One region of the Aminipila butyrica genome, then DNA from elsewhere that is predicted to be linked to it. Evidence: predicted binding sites of a transcription regulator. Region 1 holds the regulator's gene; each other region holds the start of a gene.

Evidence for each region. The regulator LexA, encoded in region 1, represses DNA repair genes until DNA is damaged. The targets are predictions, from matches to a motif close to AGAACANNTGTTCT.
Region 2: the regulator LexA is predicted to act here: its motif matches at 2,614-2,627, upstream of uvrB (excinuclease ABC subunit UvrB).
Region 3: the regulator LexA is predicted to act here: its motif matches at 2,319-2,332, upstream of Ami103574_RS15555 (putative DNA modification/repair radical SAM protein).

The regions. Positions count from the first base shown of each region.
Region 1 is NZ_CP048649.1:2,409,562-2,414,607, reverse strand. It holds gene Ami103574_RS11430 (vWA domain-containing protein) at 1-1,116, shown strand, start outside; gene lexA (transcriptional repressor LexA) at 1,220-1,900, shown strand; ribosomal protein L20 leader region at 1,971-2,094, shown strand; gene infC (translation initiation factor IF-3) at 2,048-2,641, shown strand; gene rpmI (50S ribosomal protein L35) at 2,692-2,892, shown strand; gene rplT (50S ribosomal protein L20) at 2,911-3,267, shown strand; gene Ami103574_RS11405 (sigma-E processing peptidase SpoIIGA) at 3,369-4,199, shown strand; gene sigE (RNA polymerase sporulation sigma factor SigE) at 4,196-4,942, shown strand; gene Ami103574_RS11395 (ANTAR domain-containing response regulator) at 4,988-5,046, opposite strand, start outside.
Region 2 is NZ_CP048649.1:2,782,503-2,787,548, reverse strand. It holds gene Ami103574_RS13205 (prepilin peptidase) at 1-616, opposite strand, end outside; gene Ami103574_RS13200 (citrate/2-methylcitrate synthase) at 715-2,121, opposite strand; gene uvrB (excinuclease ABC subunit UvrB) at 2,649-4,625, shown strand; gene uvrA (excinuclease ABC subunit UvrA) at 4,702-5,046, shown strand, end outside.
Region 3 is NZ_CP048649.1:3,321,785-3,326,830, reverse strand. It holds gene Ami103574_RS15560 (TIGR03915 family putative DNA repair protein) at 1-658, opposite strand, end outside; gene Ami103574_RS15555 (putative DNA modification/repair radical SAM protein) at 639-2,153, opposite strand; gene Ami103574_RS15550 (patatin-like phospholipase family protein) at 2,416-3,387, shown strand; gene pyk (pyruvate kinase) at 3,459-4,886, shown strand; gene Ami103574_RS15540 (energy-coupling factor ABC transporter substrate-binding protein) at 4,972-5,046, opposite strand, start outside.

The sequences.
Region 1 (5,046 bases):
TTGGATTTGGGATTGGCAGAAAGCAGCCTGCTGAGTTTTTATCATCTGTGCAGAAGTCTGTTGGTGAAAAGTGAGGCGGATTACGATAAGTTTGACAGTGTCTTTGCCGAGTATTTCCGGGGAATAGAAAGTCCAGAGGATTTACCGGAAGAATTTTGGAGATGGCTGAATCAGGGGAATCGGGAAAGAAGCTTGGAGGATCGGCCCATGCCGGAGGAAGCTTTGCTGGAACTGGAGGCACTGCTAAAGCGGTTTCAAGAGCGTTTGGAAGAGCAGAAGGAACAGCACGATGGGGGCAATTATTGGATTGGCACCGGCGGAACTTCTCGAATGGGCTATGGCGGTTACAATAACCAGGGTATTCGCACGGGAGGCACCGGCCGTCATCGGTCTGCGGTTCAGGTGGCAGGAGAGCGGCATTTTAAGGATTTTCGTCAGGATAATATTTTGGATACCAGGCAGTTTCAACTGGCGTTTCGTAAACTGCGGCAGTTTTCTGCCAGAGTAGAGGGGGCGAAGACGGAGCTGAACTTGGACGCCACCATTGAGGCCACAGGGAACAACGGGGGAAATCTCAAGCTGGTATTTGATAAGCCTCGGAAAAATACAATCAAACTGCTGCTGCTCTTTGATTCAGATGGATCGATGACTCCTTACAGTCTGCTGTGCAGCCGATTGTTTCAGGCGGTGAGCAAGTCCAGCCACTTTAAAGATTTGAAAGTGTATTACTTCCACAACTGCATCTATGACCATCTGTATACCACGCCCACCTGCCGGAAAGGAGACTGGGTTAACACAGACTGGGTTCTATCTAATCTGGACAGCGAATATAAGCTGATTCTCGTAGGGGATGGAACCATGGCCCCTTCAGAGCTGCTGAGCCCCGGGGGCAATTCCGTCATGAGCTTATATAATCAGGAACCGGGGTTGGCTTGGCTTCACAAGTTGAAAAAACGGTATAAGAAACAGGTTTGGTTAAACCCCATCCCCCGGGAGGACTGGGATTTTGTATATGGAAGCTATACCCTAGGACTGATTCGGGACGTTTTCCCGATGTTTGAGCTAACTGTAGATGGGCTGGATGAAGGGATTAAAAAACTTCTAGTTCGAACATAATTGCAGAACGCATGTTTACAAACTGTCGAAACTATGTTATACTCAATAAAGAAGGGTTGTGCCATCTGGGCGGAGCCAAGCAAGCATAATGGGAGGCGGAGAGATGGAGAAGCGAAAAGAGCTAAAAGAACGAGAACAGCGGATATTGGACTACATGAAAAAAGAAATCGGCCAGAAGGGCTATCCGCCTACTGTCCGGGAGATATGCAACGCTTTAGATATAAAATCCACATCCACCGTTCATAAAGATATTGAAAACTTAGAGCTAAAAGGTTATCTGAAAAAGGATCCATCCAAGCCTCGGGCCTTGATGATTGTCGGCCCCGACTCTCACCAGAGAGGAATCTTTCAGAACCAGGAAGGGCTGGAAAGTCACGGGGGAGATACCGCTCGCATTGATGTCATTGATATACCAGTGGTTGGGCGGATTGCCGCAGGGACTCCCATTTTGGCTGATCAGAACGTAGAAGATACCTTCCCGCTCCCTGCCAGGTTTGCAGGCAAGGGCGTCAGCTTCATGCTGATTGTTAAAGGCGAGAGCATGATTGAGGCTGGTATCTTCGACGGCGATTACATTTTGGTAGAACAGCAGAATACAGCCAGAAATGGTGAAATTGTGGTGGCCATGATTGACGGATTTGAAAGCGAAGCTACCGTTAAGACCTTTTATAAGGAAGCCGATCACATTCGCTTGCAGCCGGAAAATGCCAGCATGAGTCCCATTCTGGTAAAGGAAGTAAAGATTTTAGGCAAGGTCACTGGTGTATTTCGGTATTTAAACTAATCAGCCCCAAATTTAGGTTTAATTAAATTTATACCTTGACAGGCTTTGGTAGAAATGGTATAGTGTTTGAGTGATAAAGAAGAAGTTATCCGCTTCTCACCTTATTGGCGACGTTGATAGGGTTTATAAAGCAAAGAGAGCACAGAAGTGTTTTTGTGGAGCGGGTACAAGTGTATCCGCTTTATTTGTTTATTAATTTGCAGGAGGTGCAAGAAGATTAGCAAGGAGAATCTGATTAACGAAGAAATTCGTGACAAGGAATTAAGAGTTATTGACAGCGATGGAGCGCAGCTTGGGATTATGAGTCTAGAAGATGCGATGGCACTGGCTAATGAAAAAAAGCTTGACTTAGTCAACATCTCGCCAAATGCAAAGCCGCCAGTTTGTAAGATTCTTGATTACGGCAAATACCGTTATGAACTTCAAAAAAGAGACAAAGAGGCAAAGAAAAAACAAAAGACTACTTCTGTAAAGGAAATTCGTCTAAGTACATTTATTGAAGTACATGATATTCAGGTGAAGGCAAACACCGCAACCAAGTTCTTAAAAGACGGGGACCGAGTAAAGGTTAGCCTGCGATTTAAGGGCCGTGAGCGAGATCATGCCAACAAGGGCCTGGAGGTTATGCGGTTGTTTACGGAGGCGGTTTCTTCTGTAGGTACGATTGAAAAAAAACCTGAATTTGAGGGTAGGAGTTTGATCATGATTCTTGCACCGAAGGCAGAGAAGGCGGATAAATAGATAGCAAATAGCAGATAACAGGAATAAATTTACGTAGGAGGAATATTACCATGGCTAAAAATAAGATGAAGTCTCATAGAGGCGCAAGCAAGCGATTTAAGTTGACGGGTACAGGAAAAGTAAAGAGAAACAAGGCATATAAGAGCCATATTCTTACTAAAAAGTGTGCCAAGAGAAAGAGAGGTCTGAGAAAGGCCACGATTCTTGGAAGCGCAGATCACAAGAGAATTAAAGCTGTATTGAATAAATAGTATTAGGAGGTTTGAATTATGGCAAGAGTAAAAAAGGGCGTAAACGCTCATAAGAGACATAAGAAGATATTAAAGTTAGCAAAGGGTTTCTACGGCCAGAAGAGCAAGGTATTCCGTGCAGCCAATCCGGCTGTAATGCGTTCCCTGCGTTCCGCTTATGTAGGAAGAAAGAACAAGAAGAGAGAGTACAGAAGACTGTGGATTGCTAGAATCAATGCAGGAGCTAGAATGAATGACATCTCTTACAGCAGATTGATGGACGGCCTGAGAAAGTCTGGTATCGAAATCAATAGAAAGATGTTGGCTGAAATGGCTATCTACGATGCTCCAGCGTTCACACAACTGTGCGAAACAGCTAAGAAAGCAGTAAAATAGCAGAAATTAAATTTATTATTCGACATTTGAATATGACAATTTGTCCCCCCTTGTCCGGGCTATAATCAAGTATGATGTAGCAGACAAGGGGGGTTTTTTGCGTGGAAGTTTACGGAGAATACTTATTTATGGAGAACTTTCTCATGGGACTGCTGATTTTACACTTAGCTGGAAAGATAGCAGGCTTGGTGACAAGTAAAAAACGGTTGGCCGCTGGAGGCGTTCTCTGCGGCCTCTTTTCCTTCATTTTATTTGTGCCTAATTTGGGCATGGGTATGGGAACCTTGGTGAAGCTGCTGTTTTCTGCCTTGCTGGCTTGGGTGGTCTTTCATAAGAAAATTTTTCGGGCTATGGTGCTCATCTATCTGGTCTCGGCTTTTATGGGTGGCATGACCATCCTTCTGCTGTATCTGACCAGAATCTCCGGTATGACCAGTAATGCAGTCTTATACATAGGAGATATCGGATATGTAAATGTGGCTTTTGGAGCGGTGGTTTCTTGGCTGTTGGTGTTGGCTTTTTCTCGGGTCATGGCCGTCAAGCAACTGCGAGAACGAATTTTTACAGAGGTAATCATAGAAATAGGGGGACACCAGCTGGTTCACCGGGCCTTGATTGATTCAGGAAATTTTCTGCGGGAACCTTTGTCAGGAAAGGCGGTGGTGGTTATCAGTAAGGGAGCAGCAGCACAGTTAAAACAGCTGGAAGATGCCGATTTAAGTCGACGATACTGTCTGATTCCCTACAACTCCATTGGCGTTTCCCATGGACTTTTGGAGGGGTATCGGGTAGATAACGCCCGAGTGGAGGGAAGAAACCTAGGCAGCGTCGTGGTGGCGGTATACGACCGGGAGTTTTGCCGGCTGGGTGAAGAAGAAACGTATGAGATACTGTTGAGTAAAGACTTTTTAATGGGGGGAATTGCATCATGAGTAGGACGATATTACAGAAGGTAAAGCAGTGGATACAGGGGCGGCTGTGGTCTGTCTTGCGGCAGCGGGGACGGCTGAAGGGAGAAAAGCCTCAGGATATTTTCTACATTGGAGGAAGCGAGGTCCTGCCGCCGCCTCTCAACAGTCAGGAAGAAAAGGAGCTGTTAGAATCTTTTTCCAAAGGTAGTGAGGATGCCAGAGCGCTGCTTATTGAGCGAAATTTGCGGTTGGTGGTCTACATCGCCAAGAAGTTTGAAGGATCTAAAATTAACATTGAAGATTTGATTTCTATCGGCACCATTGGCTTGATTAAGGCGGTGAACACCTTTAACTCCGAGCGGAATATCAAGCTGGCCACCTATGCTTCCCGGTGCATTGAAAATGAAATTCTCATGTATATCCGGCGAAATAACAAGCTGAAAAGTGAGGTATCTTTTGATGAACCGCTAAATGTAGACTGGGACGGAAATGAACTGCTGCTTTCGGACATTTTGGGCACGGAAAACGACATTGTCTACGGTCACATCGAAGAGGAGGTCAACCGCAAGCTGTTGATCTATGCCTTAAAGAAGCTGAATCACCGGGAAAAGCAGATTATGGAGATGCGCTTTGGCCTCATCAGCGGCCGAGAGATGACGCAAAAGGAGGTAGCCGATAAGATGGGCATTTCTCAGTCCTACATATCGAGGCTGGAGAAGAAGATTATCACCAGACTTCGCCGGGAAATCAAAAAGTTGGGCTAAAAGAATAGGGGAAAGCAAAGATGTACGGAAGGGATTGACGATTGGTCAATCTCCTCCGTACATCTTTAATATGCGGGCAGCAATCTTTTTTTTAGGCAGGCGTC
Region 2 (5,046 bases), 370 kb from region 1:
AGGGAGCCAGGGGAAGGAAGGTTGGCAGGCCGCCTTTTCTTGTCAGCAAGCGAATGATCAGCAGGCAGAAAGTCAGCAAACCGCTGAGAAGGCCGCTGAGGGCATGTACAGCTATAATCCCTTGAGCCCCCAGAAAAAAACCCAAGGAGCCCATAAGTTTCACATCCCCTAGGCCAATCCACTCCTGACCCCGAAGGAGCAAACCCGCCAGCAGCAGAAGCAGGAAGGGCAGGGCCCCGACGGTCAGCCCGACCAGCTTACTCAACAATCCAGCTGGAGGCCAGATGAAAAGTCCCATCAGCAGGATGAGTCCCACATGCTGATCGGGAATAATTTGATAACTTATATCTGACAAGCAGATGTGAGCCAGCAGCAGAATCAGCAGAAAGGACGCTGGAGACAGCAAATTGGCTCCTGTGGCAGGTAGAAACAAACTCATGCTGACCAGTGTAAAGCAGAAGATAAAAATGAATTGCAGCCCCCCTTGCAAGCGGGTCTGGTCATAGCAGCGCGCGGGTGCCTCTCCATAATCGCAGAGCCAGCTGGCTGGCAGCTGCCGAAAACTAAAGAGGATGGCTAGGGAATAGAGCAGGCTCAGAAGAAATAATGGAAACATAAAAAACCTCCTTTCAATATATGTAAAATATAAATAAATTTACATATATTGTCAAGAGGTTTGTTTTTGTAAGAATTGTCCGAACTAATCTTAGCGAATCAGCGGTTCTGAATAGGCACATAGTTTAAGTATGGCTGTACACCGTTATAAGCAGGCCGCATGAGCCGCCGACCAGTGATAATCTCCTCCAGCCGATGGGCACACCAGCCGGAAAGTCTGGCGGTGGCAAACAGCGGTGTGGCAATATCTACGGGAATGTTCAGCGCTCGGTACACGAAGCCAGAGTATAGGTCCACATTGGCAGGCATTGGTTTATCTATGCCTTTGACCTCCTTGTAGAGGGCTGCTCCCTGACTTTCAATGAATTCGTACACGTGAAAGGCATCTTCCAGCCCTTTGCTCTCCGCCAGCTTCTTGGCCATCCCCTTCAACAGGATGGCTCGAGGGTCGGAGATGGTATAGATGGCGTGTCCAAGGCCGTAAATCAGACCGCTATGGTCGTTGGCTTCCCCTCGGAGAACCTTCACCAAGTAGTCCTCAATCTGGGATTCATTTGTAATATCTTTCACATTTTGATACAAGTCGTGCATCATGTTAATAACAGCGATATTCGCTCCTCCGTGTTTTGGCCCTTTTAGGGCGCCTACGGCGGCGGCAATGGCTGAATAGGTATCTGTACCCGAGGAGGAGACCAAGTGAGTGGCAAAAGTGGAGTTATTACCGCCGCCATGTTCAGCATGGAGTATCAGGGACAAATCCAGCAGTTTGGCTTCAATATCCGTATATTCTCCGGTAGGGCGAAGCATACGCAGGATGTTTTCTGCTGTGGTCAGCTCCGGAATCGGATTGTGCAGATGAAGACTTTCGTTGTAGAAAGAGGAGCGTTTTGCCTGGTAGCCATAAGCAATCAAGGCAGGAAAGTGCCCGATTAAACTGAGGGACTGGCGCAGAACATTCTCTACAGAGGTGTCATCGGGGTTGTCATCGTAGGAATACATGGCCAGTACGCTCCGGGCCAGTTTGTTCATAATGCTGTGGGACGGAGCTGTCAGAATCATGTCTCGGGCAAAGCCTCGGGGCAGTTCCCGTTTGGACCCCAGCATGGTATTAAATTCGGCCAGCTCACTTTTAGTAGGCAGTTCTCCGAAGAGGAGCAGATAGGTAACTTCCTCAAAGCCAAAGCGATTTTCCTGGACACAGTTGTTAAATATATCCTCCACATCATAGCCTCTGTAATAGAGTTTGCCGTCGATAGCAATCTTGTTTCCCTGTGGGTCAAACTCGTAGCCGATAACTTCACCGACTTTGGTCAATCCCACAATAACTCCTGTTCCGTTGGCGTTCCGCAGACCGCGCTTCACATCTTTTTCAATGTAGAGGGAATCCGGAATGATGTCAGTCCGGTTCAATTCCCTGGCCTTGCTCATACAGAAGGCCTTTTCTTCGGACAACCGGTCGATAAGCCTTTCCTTTTCTGTTGTAAAAGCTTCGTAATTGTCACTCATAATCATCACCTCAATCTATTTAATGATATAAGAAATCCAGATAATATGTTGATATTTCCTATATTTTATGTAATCTCAGCCTACCTGTACCCTTCATGGGTAAAGGCAGATTTATGCAGGGAAAGCACTGATTTCCATAGAGGAAAGGTCCCTGCTTTGAAAATGTATAATTGTATACCATCTTAAATTTAATAAAATCGATATTACAAAATATCGACTGAACTTACCCTAAAGTTTTGTATGCCTATATCGCTAGCAGCGTTCTAACAAGTTTCCAACGAAGGTTTTTTGCGGCTATGCCGTACCTATCAATAGATACAATTATTATACCATGATAAAAGAACTGCAACAAGGGTATAAATAAAATAAGAACGTTGCTGCTGCAAAGATATTTGCCCTTATCAATAAAAATAAGCGGCGGCCGACGGAACAGCGAAAAGGGTTATATCAATCAAAACTGGACAAGAGAAAAGACCTGTGATATGATAGAAGGAAACAAGTGTTCTTTATGCGAAAGAGGCAAATAAATGGGAGAATTTAAAATAATTTCAGATTTTAAGCTGATGGGGGATCAGCCAGAGGCCGTCGATCGGCTGACAGAGGGCGTTCGCAAGGGGAAAAAACATCAGACTCTGCTGGGGGTCACCGGCTCCGGAAAGACGTTTACCATCGCCAACCTTATTGAGCGGGTACAGAAGCCTACGTTGGTGATTTCACACAATAAAACGCTGGCGGCTCAGCTCTGCGGAGAATTCAAAGAATTTTTCCCTAACAATGCGGTGGAGTATTTTGTCAGCTACTATGATTATTATCAGCCGGAAGCCTATGTGCCTTCCACCGATACGTATATTGAAAAGGATTCGGATATAAACGATGAAATTGAAAAGCTTCGCCATTCGGCTACAGCCGCTTTAGCAGAGAGAAAAGATGTCATTATCGTGGCCAGCGTTTCCTGCATCTATGGCTTGGGAAGTCCTTTTGATTATGAGAATCAGATGCTGTCTCTGCGACCGGGCATGGAGAAAAGCCGACACGATATTTTGCGAAAGCTGGTAGACATCCAGTATACCAGAAACGATATGGCTTTTGCCAGAGGGACCTTCCGGGCTAGAGGTGATGTCATTGACATCTATCCGGCAGGAGCGGAAAATGCAGTGCGCATCGAGCTGTTCGGAGACGAGATTGAGACCATCAAGGAGTTGAATCCGGTGACGGGAGAAATTTTGGGCTTGCGAAACCATGTGGCTATTTATCCGGCTTCACATTATGTTACTTCTAAGGAAAATATGGAAAAAGCCATCGTGACGATTCAGGAGGAACTGAAGGAGCAGGTGACCTGGTTTAAGGACCGGGGCAAGCTGCTGGAGGCCCAGCGAATCGAGCAACGGACTCATTATGATTTAGAAATGCTTCGGGAAGTGGGCAGTTGTAAGGGCATCGAAAACTATTCCCGACACATCAACGGACTGCCGCCAGGCAATCGGCCATACACGTTAATTGACTATTTTCCAGAAGACTTTCTGCTGGTCATCGATGAATCTCATGTAATGCTTCCTCAGCTTCACGCCATGTACGCTGGAGACCGGTCCAGAAAATCTTCTTTAGTGGATTATGGTTTCCGGCTGCCCTCTGCCTTGGATAACCGGCCACTGCAATTTGAAGAATTTGAAAAGCTGGTTAGGCAAGCTGTATATGTCAGCGCCACCCCGGCAAAATATGAGGTGGAGAGCAGCGGCGGCATTTCAGCAGAGCAAGTGATTCGACCGACAGGTCTGTTGGATCCGAGTATTGAGATTCGCCGATCAGAGGGGCAGATTGACGATCTCATTGGGGAAATCAACAGCGTGACGGAGAAAGGGGAACGGGTCTTCATCACCACCCTGACGAAGAAGATGTCTGAGAGTTTGACCGACTATTTGAAAAACGTGGGCATTCGGGTTAAATACCTTCACTCGGAGATCGATACCCTGGAGCGGATGGAAATCCTGCGAGACCTGCGGCTGGGTGTCTTTGATGTGCTGGTAGGCATCAACCTGCTGCGGGAAGGCTTGGACATACCGGAGGTTTCTCTGGTCGTGATTTTGGATGCAGATAAGCAAGGCTTTCTGCGGACAGAGACTTCTCTGATTCAGACCATCGGGCGGGCAGCCAGAAATGCTCAGGGACGAGTAATCATGTATGCAGACGGTATCAGCGATGCCATGAAGAGGGCCATCGACGAGACGGAGCGAAGACGGGGCATACAGCAGGCTTACAACGAGCAGCATGGCATTACACCGACCACAGTAAAGAAAGCCGTGCGGGCGATCATCGAAGCTACCAAGGCTGCCGAGGAAGAACTGGAATATTACGCCGGCAAGACTCCGCTGGAACTGACCAAGAAAGAGTTGGCGGAATATGTGAAGAAACTGGAAAAAGAGATGAAGCAGGCTGCCGGAGACCTGCAGTTCGAACGGGCAGCTCAGCTGAGAGACTTAATTTTTGAATATAAGGTCAAGCTGTAAGGCCTAACTGATTGGTGGGTTCTTTCCAGGCTTGAAGGAAACGGATAGAATAAGAACGAATACAGATGGAGAAGAGATGACAAACGAAATTATTATAAAAGGTGCTAATGAGCACAATCTAAAAAATATTGACATTACTATTCCCAGAGATCAGATGGTGGTTCTTACCGGCCTGTCCGGGTCGGGAAAATCCTCCCTGGCCTTTGATACCATCTATGCGGAAGGGCAGCGGCGGTACATGGAGAGCTTATCCTCCTACGCCCGGCAGTTTTTAGGACAGATGGAGAAACCGGATGTGGATTATATCGAGGGCTTGTCACCAGCTATATCCATCGATCAGAAGACGACGAGTAAGAACCCTCGTTCTACGGTGGGAACGGTCACAGAGATTCATGATTATCTGCGTCTGATGTATGCCAGA
Region 3 (5,046 bases), 910 kb from region 1:
GGATGGCAATGGTCTGAAAGTATTTTTTCCATAGGGCTCGGTATTCCTGCTCCTGAGCGGAAAATTGGGGTAAATTGGCCTCGGTAAAGGCTGTGATATACCACTCGCCACCTTGGGCCACCAGAGCTTTACCCCGGCGTTTATCATGTAGGATAAACGGATCGTGTTTATAGCGGTCAGAAAAGTGTTCTGCCATAAACTCCAAGATGTCATGATCCGGTTCTACAACTGCATAGAGGATATCTCCTTCCAGCACAGAGAAGCGCAGCAGTCCATAAAGTCGGTGGACTTCGGCGCCTATTTTCTTTTCCGCTTGCGCCACGGGAAAGACGTAAGGATTGCCGTGAAGAAGGCTGGTTTTGGAGCCTTCCTTAAAGCCTAAGCGAATATAGTTTAAGAGCAGCAGCTCCCGATTTTCTACAGAGGAGAGAAAAACCCGATAAATGCGCTGGAGGTCGTAAGCGGAAATCTTTTTTTCAATGGCCTCATAGACCCGGGTAGCTTTTTCTGCCTCTGTTTGAACCTCTGTAAAGCCGTAGAATAGGCTAGGCTGATATTGAGCAGCTGGATAGATGCCGGAGGCCTTTTCACCGTAGTAGTGCCAGTATATGCAGGTTAGAAATCCTTCAAAGCTGCCGTCATATAAGTAATCCACCATCTGTTTTCAGCCTCCTTTGTGGGGTATTGGGATGAAGAGAATCCGGAGCTTCCAGTCGAAAGCTGCCGGGGGTGAACATGGACAGCTGGGAGTCCTCCTTTGGGGGCAGCAGTTGGCTCTTTATGCGGTCTGATTCCAGGACCTTACTCCTTACATACTCCGGAGATAGCTCTTTTTCTCCGTAATATTTGCCGGAGCAAGTCAGGAAAAATCGAGCTCGCTTGAGGACTACGCCCATTTTTTTGAGGTCATCGTACTTGACCGCAGAGACTTTTCGCTGGCGAAGAATGCGCAGGGCGGATACGGTTCCCAATCCAGGTATACGCAGAAGCTCTTCCATGGAGGCCTTGTTGACCTCAATGGGGAAGAGCTGGATGTTGCGCAGGGCCCAGGTAATCTTAGGATCTAACTCCAAATCCAGGTTGGGTTCTGATTCGGTGAACATCTCTTCAGCAGTAAAGCCATAGAACCGCAGAAGCCAGTCTGCCTGATAGAGCCGATGCTCTCGTGTCAGCGGCGGGGCGGTGAATACGGAGGGAAGCAAGGGGGAATCGCTGATGGGAATGTAGGCACTAAAATATACTCGTTTCATCTTGAAGGAACGGTACAAGCTTTCAGAGGTCTTAACAATCTGCCGGTCCGTTTCCGTGCCTGCCCCAATGATCATCTGGGTAGTCTGACCAGCAGGGCAAAACTTTTCCTTGTATTTATAGCGAGGCTCCCGTATTAGAGCATGCTCACCGCCATTACTCATCTGGTACAGGCTGCCTTCCCCCAAGTGAACCTGTGCTCCGGCTGTAGGAACCAGGGTTTTTCCTTCTGGATGGAGATAGTGCAGGGAGTCGTTGAGGTTTTCCCCTTTGAACATCGTACCGGGGCCTTTAAGGGAACGCTGCTGAATCAAGGTATTGGTGATCTGCGTCATGGGGGTAAAAATCGCTTTGGCCTTTTTCTGAGGAGCCAGCCGCTGGAGGCTGGCTTCGGTAGGCAGCTCAATGTTGACACTGAGCCGATCTGCTACTAGTCCGATGGCGTGAGTCAACTCCTGGGATACGCCGGGAATAATCTTGGCGTGAATATAGCCGGCAAAACCGTAGTCGTATCGCAGCATGGACAGACATTGAAGGATTCGCTCGGCGGTGTAGTCGGGGGAGACTTCCACAGCCGAGCTGAGAAACAGACCCTCGATGTAGTTCCGCCGATAGAATTCCATCGTCAGCTCAGCCAGCTCAGCAGGCTCAAAACTAGCTCGCTGTACATCTACGCTGCGGCGGTTGGTACAGTACTGACAATCGTAAGCACACTTGTTGGTAAACAGCACCTTCAGTAAAGAGATGCAGCGGCCGTCAGCAGACCAGGAATGACAGATGCCTGCATTGGACGCACTTCCCCGGCGGCCAGAATTTTTCCGCTCTACCCCGCTGCTGGAGCAGGAGACATCGTATTTGGCACTGTCGGCTAAAATTTTTAGCTTGTTCATCAGGGAGCTGTCCATAGGTTGTTTCCTCCGAATTTGAATGAATGGGCCGCGGGGCAAGCCTGCTGACATAAAATATTTCTTAAAAATATTGCCTTGGTCGGTCATTCCGGTTATGCTATCTTTACAAGATGGTATCTTGCGTTTATGTTAATCATTTATAGAGTTCATTATAACATAAAAAGAACGAATGTTCAAAACATATATTTTGGAAATTTGCACAACCTAATGTCGGCAGACGGCAAGACCGGCTCGCAGGCTTTTACAGGAGGATACAGGAATGGGGACAGGGAAGACAGCACTGGTCTTGGGTGGCGGAGGCGCCAAGGGAGCCTACGAAATCGGTGTGTGGCAGGCACTGAATGAATTGGGAGTGGATATCCATATTGTGACGGGGACGTCTATCGGTGCGGTGAACGGCGCTTTGGTAGCACAAAACGATTTTGAAGCAGCCAAGAGCAGCTGGAGCGAAATTAAAGAGAGTACGATAACAGAGTTGACAGAGCGGGAGGAGCTGCGCCAAATCTTAGAGCGGTATATAAAAGAAGATGTTATACGCAGGGGGCCGGTGGAATACGGCCTGGTGACTGTAGAATTTCCCTCTTTTAAGGAGCATTGCACGTTTTTGGCGGACATGCCGGAAGGAGAGCTGCTGGACTATATTTTAGCCAGCGCGGCTTGCTTCCCCATTATACAACCCTACGAGATTGATAATAAGAAGTTTATTGATGGGGCGTACTTTGATAATTTGCCGGTGGAAATGGCTTTAGAAAAGGGCGCCGAGCATGTAATAGCGGTAGATCTGGAAGCCATCGGCCTGTTGAGAAAAGCGACCTGGAAGGATTCGCCCCGACTGACAATCATTGCCTCCGCATGGAACTTAGGTAAGTTTTGGGCCTTTGAGCCGGAAAATGTCAAACGGATTTTACGGCTGGGTTATTTGGATACCATGAAAGCTTTTGGTGCTTTTTCGGGGAAGAAATATACGTTTCTCCGAGGTCAATTTGCCGGAGAGAGGCTGGAGGAGGCCGATGCAGCGGCGGCCGCCTTTGAATTGGATCCTGCTATTGTCTATAGTAAGGAAGTGCTGGACCAGAAATTGCTGGAGGCGGTGAACCAAGAAACTAGCAGGCAATGGAAGGAAGATGTTAAATCCAAGGTAAAGCGTTTTTTGACCGATGGACCGGGGACTTTGCTGGAGGAAGAAATTTTAGCCAAAAGGTATGTAGTAAGGAATGGAATACTGTGGTAAACTACGTGTATACAGACAATATGAAAAGTATGAGCCTATGGCGCTTATGAGGAAAAGGAAAGGTGATAGCAATGAGAAAAACAAAGATAATTTGTACCTTGGGCCCTTCGACCACAGATGATGAAACCTTGAGAAAGCTTATGGTAGAGGGAATGAATGCGGCAAGATTAAATTTCTCTCACGGAGATCACCAGCAGCATGGGAAGACGTTGCAGAGAATCCGCCAGATGCGGGATGAGCTGGGACTGCCTGTTGCCACCATATTAGATACAAAGGGACCGGAGATTCGGGTTCGTCAGTTTGAAAACGACAAAATATTCCTAGAAAGGGGACAGCAGTTCACCTTGACCACCCGGCAGATGATGGGCGACCAGCATATAGCCAGCATTACTTATGCTGACTTGCCAAAGGATGTCCACCAGGGCATGATAATTCTTATCGACGATGGGCTTATTGAACTGAAGGTCTTAGAGGTAGGAGAAACGGATATTCTCTGTGAAGTAGAAAACGGCGGAGCGGTATCCAATAATAAAGGGGTCAATGTGCCCAATTCCAATTTATCCATGCCGTTTATCAGCCAGCGAGATTATGAGGATATTCTTTTCGGTGTGGAACAGGATGTAGACTTTATAGCGGCATCTTTTGTTCGCACAGCCGAAGATGTCCAAGCTATCAAAGATATTTTGAGCCAGCAGCAGTGCGATACTATTAAGATTATTGCTAAGATTGAAAATATGCAAGGCGTAGATAACGTTGATAAGATTATTGAAATTGCTGACGGAATCATGGTGGCCAGAGGAGACATGGGCGTAGAGATTCCATTGGAGGATGTCCCGGTACTGCAAAAGCTTATTATTAAAAAGTGCATCGCAGAAGGAAAGATTGTTATTACTGCTACGCAGATGCTGGATTCGATGATGAAGAATCCAAGGCCTACGAGAGCGGAAGCCACTGATGTAGCCAACGCAATCTATGACGGAACCAGTGCCATCATGCTTTCGGGGGAGACGGCAGCAGGGGCCTATCCGGTAGAGGCCTTGCAGACCATGGTGCGGATTGCCGAACGGGCAGAAGAAGATATTAACTACAAGAGCCGATTTGCTCAAATCCGAGAATTTGATAAGCCCGATGTGACTACGGCTATTTCTCATGCGACTTGTACTACTTCCATGGATTTAAATGCAGCAGCCATTATCACAGTGACCGCTTCTGGACGGACAGCCCACATGATTTCCCGCTACCGGCCAGGCAGTCCCATCATCGGCTGCACCAGCAACGCCTGCGTATGGCGACAGCTGAACCTGGCGTGGGGTGTGCAGCCCTTAATCATTCCCGAATACCAAAACACCCGGGATCTCTTCAACTCAGCAGTAGCTGCCGCCAGTAAAGCCGGTTATGTAGAAAACGGTGAAATCGTGGTGCTGACTGCGGGAGTACCAATCGGCATATCTGGCACGACTAATATCTTAAAGGTTCAGATTGCTGGAGTGTATCACTGATTGAAAATAAAAGAAGACCATGGCCCTGAAAGAGCCATGGTCTTCTTCTTTTGTATGCGTAAATGTGATTCTCGCGTGAATGTACTTAATGGGTATTTTTGCCGTTCTTTTTCTCCTGCTTGGAGCGTTCTACCAGTCGGCCCATGACAAAGGCGATGAC